Candidatus Ruthia magnifica str. Cm (Calyptogena magnifica): one gene and its partner. The protein of the gene in region 1 interacts with the protein of each later gene in a pairwise test. Links are inferred from orthologs where the notes say so. Each region holds a gene or a part of one and is shown in the gene's direction. Other genes may lie near its edges.

Region 1 (8,331 bases):
AATAAGCCAGAATTATTACATACATTGAACGGTTCAGGTTTGGCGGTTGGTAGAACGTTAGTGGCCGTATTAGAAAACCATCAACAAGCCGATAGAAGTATTAAAATACCCTTTGTTTTACAAAGCTACATGGGTAGTCTAAAAGTTATTAATTAATTTTTTACATAAGGAAATAAAATGAATTTACTAGATTTAATCATTGCACCTGTATTTGCAGAAGGTTCAGTATCAGAGGGTAGTATTTCAGATCCATGGGGTGGATTGCCGTTTTTATTAGTTATGTTTGTGTTGATGTATTTTTTACTCATCAGACCACAACAAAAACGCGCCAAGGAACATAAAACGTTATTACTAACATTAAAAAAGGGCGATGAAGTTGTTACTAATGGTGGTGTGATTGGTAAAGTTATTTCTGTGGATGAATCTTTTGCAATATTGGAAATTGCTGATGGTATTGTGGTTAAGCTGCAAAAGCAAGGTATTAACCAAAAAATGCCAAAAGGCAGTGCTAAAATTTAATTAAAAGATAACCATTATGAATCATTACTCAAGGCTTAAGAATGCATTGATTATATTTGTTTTATTGCTTTCAATGTTGTACGCGTTGCCAAATATATTCGGCTCTGATTTAGCAGTTCAAGTATCAAGTGTAGGAAATACTTTGATTGTTGACCAAGATTTGAATAAAATTAAAAATGTATTAAAAGCTCAACAAATTGAGTTTAAATCTGTTGAATTAACCAATCAAAGAATTTTGGTGCGGTTTAAGGATAATACACAACAGCTTTTAGCTAAAGACGTGCTTAAGCAGGCATTAGGCCGTCGTTACGTGGTGGCGTTAAATTTAGCGCCTTCTGTGCCAGTTTGGCTGACAATCCTTGGCGGTAAAGCCATGTCGCTTGGTTTGGACCTTAGGGGCGGTGTGTATTTCTTATTAGAAGTTGATATGGAGACGGTAATTTCAGCTTTAATGAACAAAGTATATAATGAGCTTCGTGTTTTATTGCGTAAGGATAGACTATACAAGAGTATCAAGCAAGAAAATGGTAGTATTGTTATTCGTTTTAAACACGCTGAATTAAAAGACAAAGCAGCTCAGTTAATTAAATTAGAATTGGGTGATTTAGTGATGCTTGATAATAATTCGGATGAATTATCGTTAAATATAGGTATTAGCGAAAGTGCACAAAGACAAGCTAAAAAAAGTGCACTTAAACAAAATATTACAACATTGCGTAATCGAGTTAATGAGTTAGGCGTGACAGAACCAATTATTCAACAAAGCTCAGAGCGTATTATGGTCCAACTGCCAGGTGTACAAGATACAGCCAGAGCAAAAGAGATTTTAGGTACGGTGGCAACTTTAGAATTTAGACTGGTTGATGAAAAAAATGACCCACAAATTGCCATCCAATCGGGACGTGTGCCAATTGGTTCAAAACTCTATTATTTTAAAGATGGCAGCCCTTTATTGTTAAAGGATCGCGTTATCACAACGGGTGAGAATATTACGGGTGCGGCGTCTAGTATTGATCAAGAAAATAACATTCCAATGGTGAATATCACACTTGATAGTATTGGTGGTAGAGCAATGCTTAACACAACTAAAAAATACTTACATCATCGTATGGCAGTTGTCTTTATTGAAAATAAGGTTGAAACCATAATTAAAAATGGAAAAACCATTAAGAAACATACCACCACTAGAGATATTATTAATGCTGCCACAATTCAGAGTGCGTTTTCATCACGATTTCAAATTACAGGGATTGACAGTGCTCGGGAAGCTCGTAATTTAGCGTTATTATTAAGGGCAGGCTCACTCTCGGCACCAATTGAAATTATTGAGGAACGCACCATTGGCCCAAGTCTTGGTGCGGATAATATTACTAAAGGCATGACATCAGTATTGGTTGGGTTTGTTTTGGTTTTGTTATTTATGGCTATACGTTACCGTATATTTGGAATTGTGGCCAATGTGGCTTTGACATTTAATTTGGTGATGATTGTGTCTGTTTTGTCTTTATTACAAGCCACACTGACATTGCCAGGTATTGCAGGTATTGTACTCACAGTAGGTATGGCGGTAGATGCCAATGTATTAATTTTTGAGCGTATTAAAGAAGAATTGTGCGTAAATAGCAAAATTCAAAAAGCCATTTCAAACGGCTATGATAAAGCGTTACTGACCATTGCAGATGCTAATATTACAACATTAATTGCAGCATTAGTTTTATTTAGTTTTGGTACCGGGCCAATTAAAGGCTTTGCGATTACCTTGTCAATTGGTATTGTTACTTCCATGTTTACAGCCATTATTGTCTCACGTGCAATCATTAATAAAATATACGGTGGTAAAAAGTTAGAGGAGATTTCAATATGAGCTTAAAAGCACTAAACATTCCAACGATTGACTTTATTGGTAAGCGCACTTATGCCGTTATATTTTCGGTGTTATTGGTTACTGCTAGTATTGTTTCATTGACCATGAACGGATTTAAGCTAGGTATTGATTTTACTGGCGGTACTTTAATTGAAGTAGGCTATCAACAAGATGTTGATTTATCTGAGATTAGAGCCATGCTGGCTAAGGCAAATTTTAAAGGAGCCAATGTCCAATATTTTGGTTCAATTAATGAGGTTTTAATTCACCTAGAGCCACAATCAATTTCTAGTGCTAAACTAAGTTCAAAAATCATCCATTTATTAGGCGATGATGTTAATATTCGTCGAATCGAATTTGTAGGCCCTAAAGTGGGCGATGAACTCACTAATGATGGTGGTTTAGCAATGCTATATGCGTTGATTGGTATTTTGATTTATGTGACAATACGTTTTGAATATCGTTTTTCATTAGGCTCAATTGCTACCCTTATTCATGATGTTATTATTATCCTAGGTTTTTTCTCATTATTTCAAATTGAGTTTGATTTAACGGTGTTGGCTGCTATATTAGCTGTCATTGGCTATTCTTTAAATGATACTATTGTAGTGTTTGACCGAATTCGTGAAAATTTCTTATCAACACGTTATGTTGATTCTCCTAAGATTATTAATGATGCACTTAATCAAACATTATCTAGAACAATAATGACCTCTTTAACTACCTTATTGGTATTGTTAGCGCTGTTCTTTTTAGGTGGTGAAATTATCCATAATTTTGCTTTAGTATTACTAATTGGCGTGGTGGTGGGCACTTATTCTTCTATTTATGTCGCCAGTTCAATAATTCTTGCATTAGGCATTACTAAGGAAGATTTATTGCCATCTGAAAAAGAAAAGAAAGCACTTAACTCACGACCATAGTTAAGTAATATTTGAATGTTTGTTAAGAAGTTTTTTCGTTTATTGCTTGAATTTTTCAAAGACTAGGCAAGCATTTGTACCGCCAAAGCCAAAGCTATTAGACATGACTCTCTTGAGTGATTGTTTGGTTGTTGTTCGTACAATTGGTACACCTTCAGCCGCTTTATCAAGATTTTTAATATTAATAGATTCTGTCATGAAATCATTTTGTAGCATTAGTAATGAGTAAATTGACTCATTCACTCCTGCTGCACCCAATGCATGTCCGGAAAGGGATTTGGTTGAGCTTACATTTGGTATGTTATTGCCAAACACTGCTTTAATGGCGCTTAATTCTTTAATATCACCCACAGGAGTAGAAGTGCCGTGTGCATTGATATAATCAATCGGACCCTTAACGGTTGAAATGGCAAGTTGCATACAACGTTTAGCACCTTGACCTGACGGTGCAACCATATCATAGCCATCAGACGATGCGCCATAGCCTGTGAGTTCTGCAAGAATGATTGCACCTCTAGCTTGTGCATATTCTAATGATTCAAGTACTAACGCACCACCACCACCAGAAATAACAAAACCATCACGATTCGTATCAAAGGCACGAGAAGCGCTTGAAGGGGTTTGGTTGTATTTAGAAGATAAAGCGCCCATTGCATCAAATAACATGGTGAGCGACCAGTTTAGCTCTTCACCACCACCAGCAAACATCACATCTTGTTTGCCCATTTGAATTTGTTCCATAGCATTGCCAATACAGTGTGTAGAGGTTGAGCATGCAGAGCTAATTGAATAATTAATGCCCTTAATTTTGAACAGGGTTGAAAGACAAGCTGAAGTTGTAGAGCCCATCGTGCGTGGTACGCGATAAGGGCCGACTCGTTTAATGCCTTTTTTCCTTAAGATGTCGGCTGCTTCTACTACATTTTGGTTGCTAGCGCCACCAGAACCCATGATAAGTCCAGTACGTTCATTTGATGTTTGTTCAGGTGTTAATCCTGATTGTTTAATTGCTTCATCCAGGGCAACTGCATTATAAATGGCAGCATCAGCCATGAAGCGTTTCATTTTTCTGTCAATAACTTCACTAGAATCTAATTCAGCAATGGCGCCAGAGACGTGTGAACGAAGCCCCATTTGCGCTTGGTTTTCATCAAATTTAATGCCTGATTTTGCCGTTTTTAAAGAGGTTAAAACCTCCATGCAGTTTGCACCCAAACTAGAAATAATTCCCATTCCTGTGACAACAACTCTGTTCATTACATTTTTCTAGTATCTGCGAATAATCCAACCTTAAGGTTGGTGGCTTCGTAAGTGATTTTTCCATCCACTTCCATGGTTGCATCAGCAACACCCATGTACAATTTGCGTGCAATAACGCGTGATAAGTCAATTTTATAGGTGATTTTCTTTGCACTGGGCAATACTTGACCGACAAATTTAATATTGCCAGCGCCAAGCGCACGACCACGGCCACGACCACCTAACCAGCCTAGATAAAAGCCAATTAATTGCCACATAGCATCTAACCCTAAACAGCCAGGCATAACTGGATCTTCATTAAAGTGACATTCAAAAAACCATAAATAAGGGTTAATGTCTAATTCGGCAATAACCCCACCTTTGCCATATTCGCCACCCTTACTAGAGATATGGCTAATGCGATCAAACATCAACATTGGTGGCTTTGGCAGTTGAGCGTTGCCTGGCCCAAATAATTTACCATTGCCACATTTAATTAATTCATCATAGGAAAAAGAATTTTGCATTGTGTTTTATGTAAAAATTTTTCCTAGATTATACCACTGTCTGCTTAATGTCAGTAATGATGTCTTTAATGTCTTCTAGACCAACGGATATTCTGATTAATCCATCAGTTATATGAGCATCAAGTCTTTCTTCATCGGTTAAGCGTCCGTGTGTTGTGGTTGCTGGATGGGTGATTGTAGATTTCGTATCACCTAAATTAGCAGTAATGGAAAGTATGTTGGTGGCGTTGATTATTTTAAAGGCTGACTTTTTCCCACCTTTAATTTCAAACGATACAATACCACCAAAACCAGATTGTTGGGATTTGACTAAGTTGTAATCATGGTGCGAAGGTAAACCTAAATAATAGACTTTTTCTATCTGATCTTGGGCTTCAAGCCAGAAGGCAAGTTTAAGTGCATTGTCTGAGTGCGCTCTCATTCTAAGACTTAGGGTGTCTAGCCCTTTAAGCATAATCCAGGCGTTAAAAGCACTTAAACTCGGGCCTGTAGTGCGCACAAATCCACGAACTTGTTCAATAATATTAACATTTCCGACTACGGCGCCCGCTAGGCATCTGCCTTGACCATCAATATATTTAGTGGCTGAGTGAATCACAATATCAGCGCCTAAGGCAATAGGATTTTGTAGCGCAGGGCTTAAAATTGTATTGTCAACCGTCAAAAGAATATGATTGGCTTTTGATATTTTACTAAGCATAGCAATATCTACAACCTCACCCAGTGGATTAGATGGTGTTTCAAGTAAAAAAAGTTTTGTGTTGTTTTTTACTGAATCTTCCCATGCTGACAAATCAGATAAATCTACAAAATTAATATCAATATTAAATTTAGTAATAATGGTGTTTAGTAACACAATTGAGGTGCCAAACATATTACGAGAAGCAACAATATGATCACCTGATTTAAGCAGCGCCATGATGGTGGCAAAGATTGCTGCCATGCCAGATGAAGTTGCAACACATGCTTGTGCACCTTCAAGTGCGGCTAATTTTTTTTCAAAAGCGTCTACTGTAGGGTTTGTAAAACGTGAATATACATTTCCAGGCTCATTTTTAGAAAAGCAGTTGGCTGCCTGTTCAGCTGAATCAAAAACAAAACTAGAGGTTAAAAATATTGCTTCAGAATGCTCCTGTTCAGTGGTGGTTCGGTACCCTGTGCGTATGGCTTTGGTATTGAATTTTGTGTTCATTTATTTTAGAAATTTTTTTGTGATGATTCTAACAACATCTACCGTACTTATCCAATGTTGAAAAACAAGTTGCTAAATCTTGCGGTAAAATTATATTTTTTATATAAAAAATATAATTTTACTCTTTCTTCCCTTATTAGATAACGCATATCTTAACCTATGATGGAAATTTGCGTTCCAACAGTTATAAATGAAGGGAAAAATTTGTTTTTCACTATTATGCCTAGACTTTCTAAATTATATTAAATTCTGATTAATATTTCTACCATTTTTTATTCCATTCAAATTTTTGAAAACTTTTTATGAAAAAAAAGATATTACTACTTTGGTAATTTATTTTAAAATTTTATTATGTTTTTTGTAAAACTGCCTATTATTTTTTATGTATTTCTTTTTCAATTTGTAAATTCTATTTCTTTTTCTTGCATGCCTTAGTAATAATTTTAATTATTCGTCTTTCTTTTTAAGAATTCTATCAAAACCACCTTTAAATTTATTGTTGTATAAAATGTTCTTTTTAAAATGGATAGGTTACACCGAGCTCCATGCTCTAAATTGGCATATGTAGAAATTCTTTCTATAATTCAATAACTTTAATTTTTTTAAGATTAATTGAAATTAGCTAGTCCAAATTTAGAATTTATAATAAACAATATTTTTCTGTATTGTTAAATTTTTGTATAGTTATGGGGATGTATATTTTTATCAATTGTACACTTCAATTCTATTAATTTATTTTTTATGTGTTAATTGTTTCCTTATTATCATGACTAATAATGTTTCTAACATTTCAATAATATATTTGAATAAGTTTCTATTTTTTATCATTTAAACCTTGTTGATTACCTGCTTTAGAAAAAGGTTGGCAACAAAAAATCAGCATAAAATATCGTGCTTTGGTATGTTTTTTATGAATGTCAGTTTTTTCATAAAGTTTTTGTAAATTCAGTTTAATTTTACTTGTAAACATACCATTTGTGTCTTAGATTTTCTAAAACCATATGAAAACCGCTAAGTTCTGCAAATAAATCTATGAACTTCATTGAAGTTTTTGAATTTTTTACTATTAAAGCTTGTAAGAGGTTTTATTATTCTTACTCTATTGAACATAACACCTTTAATTTTGTCTGTTCTTTTGTTAATAAATCAGTTATTGTGTATGTTACAGTTGGATTAATAAAGACTCAATAATTATATCGTCCATAATCTGAATTATACCACCTTACCTTTACTCATTATCTTTTAAATTTACATTGTGTCAATACGATTAAGCTTCCTGGCTTATCATCAATTTTTTTCTAAAATACAAAATAACAGTACCCATCTCTTTCTTGTATGCTACTATCATTTTTCAATTTTCTATGAAAAACTTCACCCATTTTACTTGTCAATGTTTCTATGGAGAATGGGTTATTTCTAGACTAATCACAAAACTCATACTCTGGGTTATTACAAAATAAAAAAAATAGAGCTTTAGCGACAATTTTTTCAGAAAAGTAACTATTTTTTATGCTCATCATTTCCCTCATAATGGATAAACACAATAGGCATCCTTACTTTAATTCAATTTTTTGAATTGTGTCATCAAAAAACAAATACTGTATCCAAAAAAATTAAGTATTTTTTTAATGTCGCAGTTTTTATTGTTAATTTACTGCGTAATTTATGTTTAGAAATATATGAGTTATCAAGTAAGTCTTACTCTTATTCTATATTAAAATTCATTATTAGTTTCCAAATTTACTATTAATATCGTTAACAATATTTTTTAATTTTTTACCTTCATCGGAAGTAATAATACTGCTTATGTCCATTAGATTGGATAATTTATTAATACCTATTAACTCTCTACCTATCATGTCATAAGTATTATCAACATTTAAAGTTTCTTTTAAAATATTAAAATCTTAGCCCTTTGGAATTAGTTTTTCAACATTTTTACAGCTTTTTAATCCTAAATTTTTTAATTAACTCTTATCCAGTTACTGTAAAAAAGAAAATCTTTTTGAAACTTTCATCATCACCCTATAATATTTCTATTAAGCAGTAACACCTATAAGTTTGTTT
Region 2 (3,071 bases), 380 kb from region 1 along the record:
TTCACCAGGTTGAAGGTTTGATTGTTGATAAACATGCAAATTTTGCACAACTTAAGGGTTTATTGATTGATTTCTTGCGTGCTTATTTTGAAAAAGAAGTATTGAAAGTACGCTTTCGTCCTTCATATTTTCCATTCACTGAGCCATCTGCAGAAGCTGATATTGAATGCGTTATTTGTAGTGGTAAAGGCTGTCGAGTTTGTAAAAAAATGGGTTGGCTTGAGGTATTAGGTTGTGGTGTTGTTCATCCTAATGTATTATCATCAGTCAATATTGACTCAGAAGTTTATACCGGATTGGCATTTGGTATAGGGATTGAGCGTTTGGCAATGTTGCGTTATGGTGTGAATGATTTACGTCTTTTTTTTGAAAATGACAGTCGTTTTTTACGGCAATTTAGATGAATATTTTATCAAATTGGTTGCGTGAATGGGTTAATCCTAATGTAACTGATGAAGCATTAGCAGAACAATTAACTATGGCAGGGCTTGAAGTTTATGGTATTGTGCCTATTGCATTAGCTTTTAAAGGTGTTGTAGTGGGTCAGATTATTTCTTGTGATAAACATCCTGATGCTGACAAACTAAATTTGTGCCAAGTTGATGTGGGTGAGGCTGAAAATTTACAAATTATTTGTGGCGCTAAAAACATTCGTTCAGGCTTAAAAGTGATTGTTGCTACGGTTGGTGCTAAGTTTCCAGGTGGTGTTAAGATTAAAAAAACCAAATTTAAAGGTGTTGAGTCGTTTGGTATGATTTGCTCAGAATCTGAATTAGGTATGGCTGAGCTTGAAGATGATGCACCCATTGGACAGAATATTAAAACGTATTTAAATCTTGATGATCATGTTATTGAATTAGATATTACACCTAATCGTGGTGATTGTTTTTCAGTTTTAGGTGTTGCACGTGAAGTGAGTGCTCATTATAATTTGGCTTTTGATTTGCCAGAATTTGAAGTATTTACACAAGGTGATTGTGTCATTGGTGCTAGTGTTAGCGATACGCAAGCTTGTCCAAAGTATTTAACAAGAACCATTATAGGTATTGACAATACAGTTAAAACATCCAAGTGGATGGCTGATAAATTAGTACACTCTGGTCAACAACTTCATTCCCCTGTGGTTGATATTATCAACTTTGTTTTGTTAGAGTTGGGTCAGCCAATGCATGCGTTTGATTTGTCAAAGTTAACAGGTGATATTAAAGTCAGAATGGCAAAATCTGGTGAACAACTTGAATTATTGAATGAAACCACACTAAAGTTAAAAGAAGATACTTTAGTCATTGCTGATAGTGATTCAGTGCTTGCTATTGCAGGTGTTATGGGTGGTATGACTAGCTCTATTAAAAATAATTCTAGCAATATTTTATTAGAAAGTGCTTTTTTTGAGCCAGTATTTATTGCAGGAAAGGCCAGAAGTTATGGCTTACATACCGAGTCATCCTTGCGTTTTGAGCGTGGTGTGGATTTTAATATAACTGAGTTGGCAATGGATCGTACCACACAACTTATTGTTGAAATTTGTGGTGGTCAAGCAAGTAAAGTTAATGCTTGTATTGATAAGAACGCATTGCCAGAATTAAAGCCAATTACGATCAGCCAAGAAAAAATTAAAAAGATTTTAGGTCTTGAGTTAGATGCCAAATGGATTGAACAAAAATTTATTAATCTTGGATTTGAAATATCACAACAAACCAATAATTCATGGACCATTATCCCTCCAAGTTTTAGATTTGATATTCGCATTCCTGTTGATTTAATTGAAGAATTGGCAAGGCTATATGGCTATGATAAATTACCCGTTCAAAAACTGTCTTTAGAATCCAACATTAGTACCACTTCTGAGACTAATGTTGACCAGTATGATATTATGCAAAGCTTGGTTAATCGCGGTTATCAAGAAGTCATTACCTATAGTTTTATTTCTGAAAAGTATCAAAATTTAATCAGCCCAGATACAAAAAAAATCAGGCTTTCAAATCCAATTTCAGCTGATATGTCAATCATGCGCTCCTCACTTATATCAGGCTTATTACAAACAGTAGAATCTAACCAAAGGCGCGGACATACGGATGCTAGATTTTTTGAAATTGGTCTGTGTTTTGATGGTATTAAGACAGATAAACAATCTAATAAATTAGCCGCTATTGTCACAGGTAATCGCTTTGATGCACAGTGGTCGTCTGATTTACAGCCTTTAGATTTTTTTGACATTAAAGCTGATTTGGAATCATTACTGGCATTAACAAATGCTGAATTTTCCTTTGAAACAGCACAACACGCAGCTTTACAAAAAGGGCAAACAGCCAAAATTATATTAAATAGTGAGCAAGTAGGTTGGATAGGTGCGCTATCACCAATGGTGCAAAAACAATTATCATTATCTAAATGTTATCTGTTTGAAATTGACTTGGTCAGTATAAAATCTCGTAATATTGCTCAATATAAAGCACTTTCACCGTACCAACAATCTGGGCGTGATATTGCTTTGGTGCTTGATGAAGCTGTGCCTGTGGCTGAATTAATTCAAAGTGTTAAAGCCATGCAGCAGCAATATTTTGTTGATGTTAACTTGTTTGATGTTTACATAGGAGGAGTGGTTGAGTCAGGCAAAAAAAGTGTTGCACTTAGTTTAACTTATCAATCATTAGAAGGAACATTAACAGAGGCCCAACTTAATGCTAAAGTTGATGAAGTACTGGTGTTAATGCAAGCTCAATATTCAGCCATACTCAGATAATGTCAATTACTAAAAAAGATATTGCCAGTGCATTGGTAAAAAGTATGGACATAACCCATGTTCAAGCATTGGCAATTACGCATGATTTTTTTGATCAAATCAAACAAACTCTAGCCTCTGGAGAGTCAGTAAAGCTATCTAGTTTTGGTAACTTTGTTATTAGAGAGAAATCTTCCAGACCAGGCAGGAATCCTAAAACTGGCGAATTGGTTGAAATTTTAGCCAGGAAAGTAGTAGTATTTAAATCAGGATTAAAGCTTAAATCAGCTACTCAAAAAGGAGAATAATCGTAAACGTATCTTAAAAAGTGTAAGTTACAGTGCTAAAA

What was found. Proteins that work in one complex are often made in the same cells at the same time.
Region 2: the proteins of secD (region 1) and pheT interact in binary tests that used the Escherichia coli proteins (3 or more experiments, as listed by UniProt). The link is inferred for Candidatus Ruthia magnifica str. Cm (Calyptogena magnifica) from one-to-one orthologs.

What each region holds. Positions count from the first base shown.
Region 1 is NC_008610.1:1,066,362-1,074,692, reverse strand. Bases 1-2,959 are described here. They hold secD (protein translocase subunit SecD), read left to right. Parts: upstream 1-535; coding sequence 536-2,383; downstream 2,384-2,959. Other genes in these bases: secF (protein translocase subunit SecF), read left to right, coding at 2,380-2,959; yajC (preprotein translocase subunit YajC), read left to right, coding at 178-519; serS (serine--tRNA ligase), read left to right, coding at 1-156. Also shown: more of secF, read left to right, coding at 2,960-3,306; fabB (beta-ketoacyl-ACP synthase I), read right to left, coding at 3,346-4,563; fabA (bifunctional 3-hydroxydecanoyl-ACP dehydratase/trans-2-decenoyl-ACP isomerase), read right to left, coding at 4,563-5,072; RMAG_RS04975 (O-succinylhomoserine sulfhydrylase), read right to left, coding at 5,101-6,264; RMAG_RS05910 (hypothetical protein), read right to left, coding at 7,079-7,234. UniProt on the Escherichia coli protein: Part of the Sec protein translocase complex. Interacts with the SecYEG preprotein conducting channel. SecDF uses the proton motive force (PMF) to complete protein translocation after the ATP-dependent function of SecA.
Region 2 is NC_008610.1:693,001-696,071, reverse strand. It holds pheT (phenylalanine--tRNA ligase subunit beta), read left to right. Parts: upstream 1-400; coding sequence 401-2,743; downstream 2,744-3,071. Other genes in the region: RMAG_RS03190 (integration host factor subunit alpha), read left to right, coding at 2,743-3,030; pheS (phenylalanine--tRNA ligase subunit alpha), read left to right, coding at 1-404.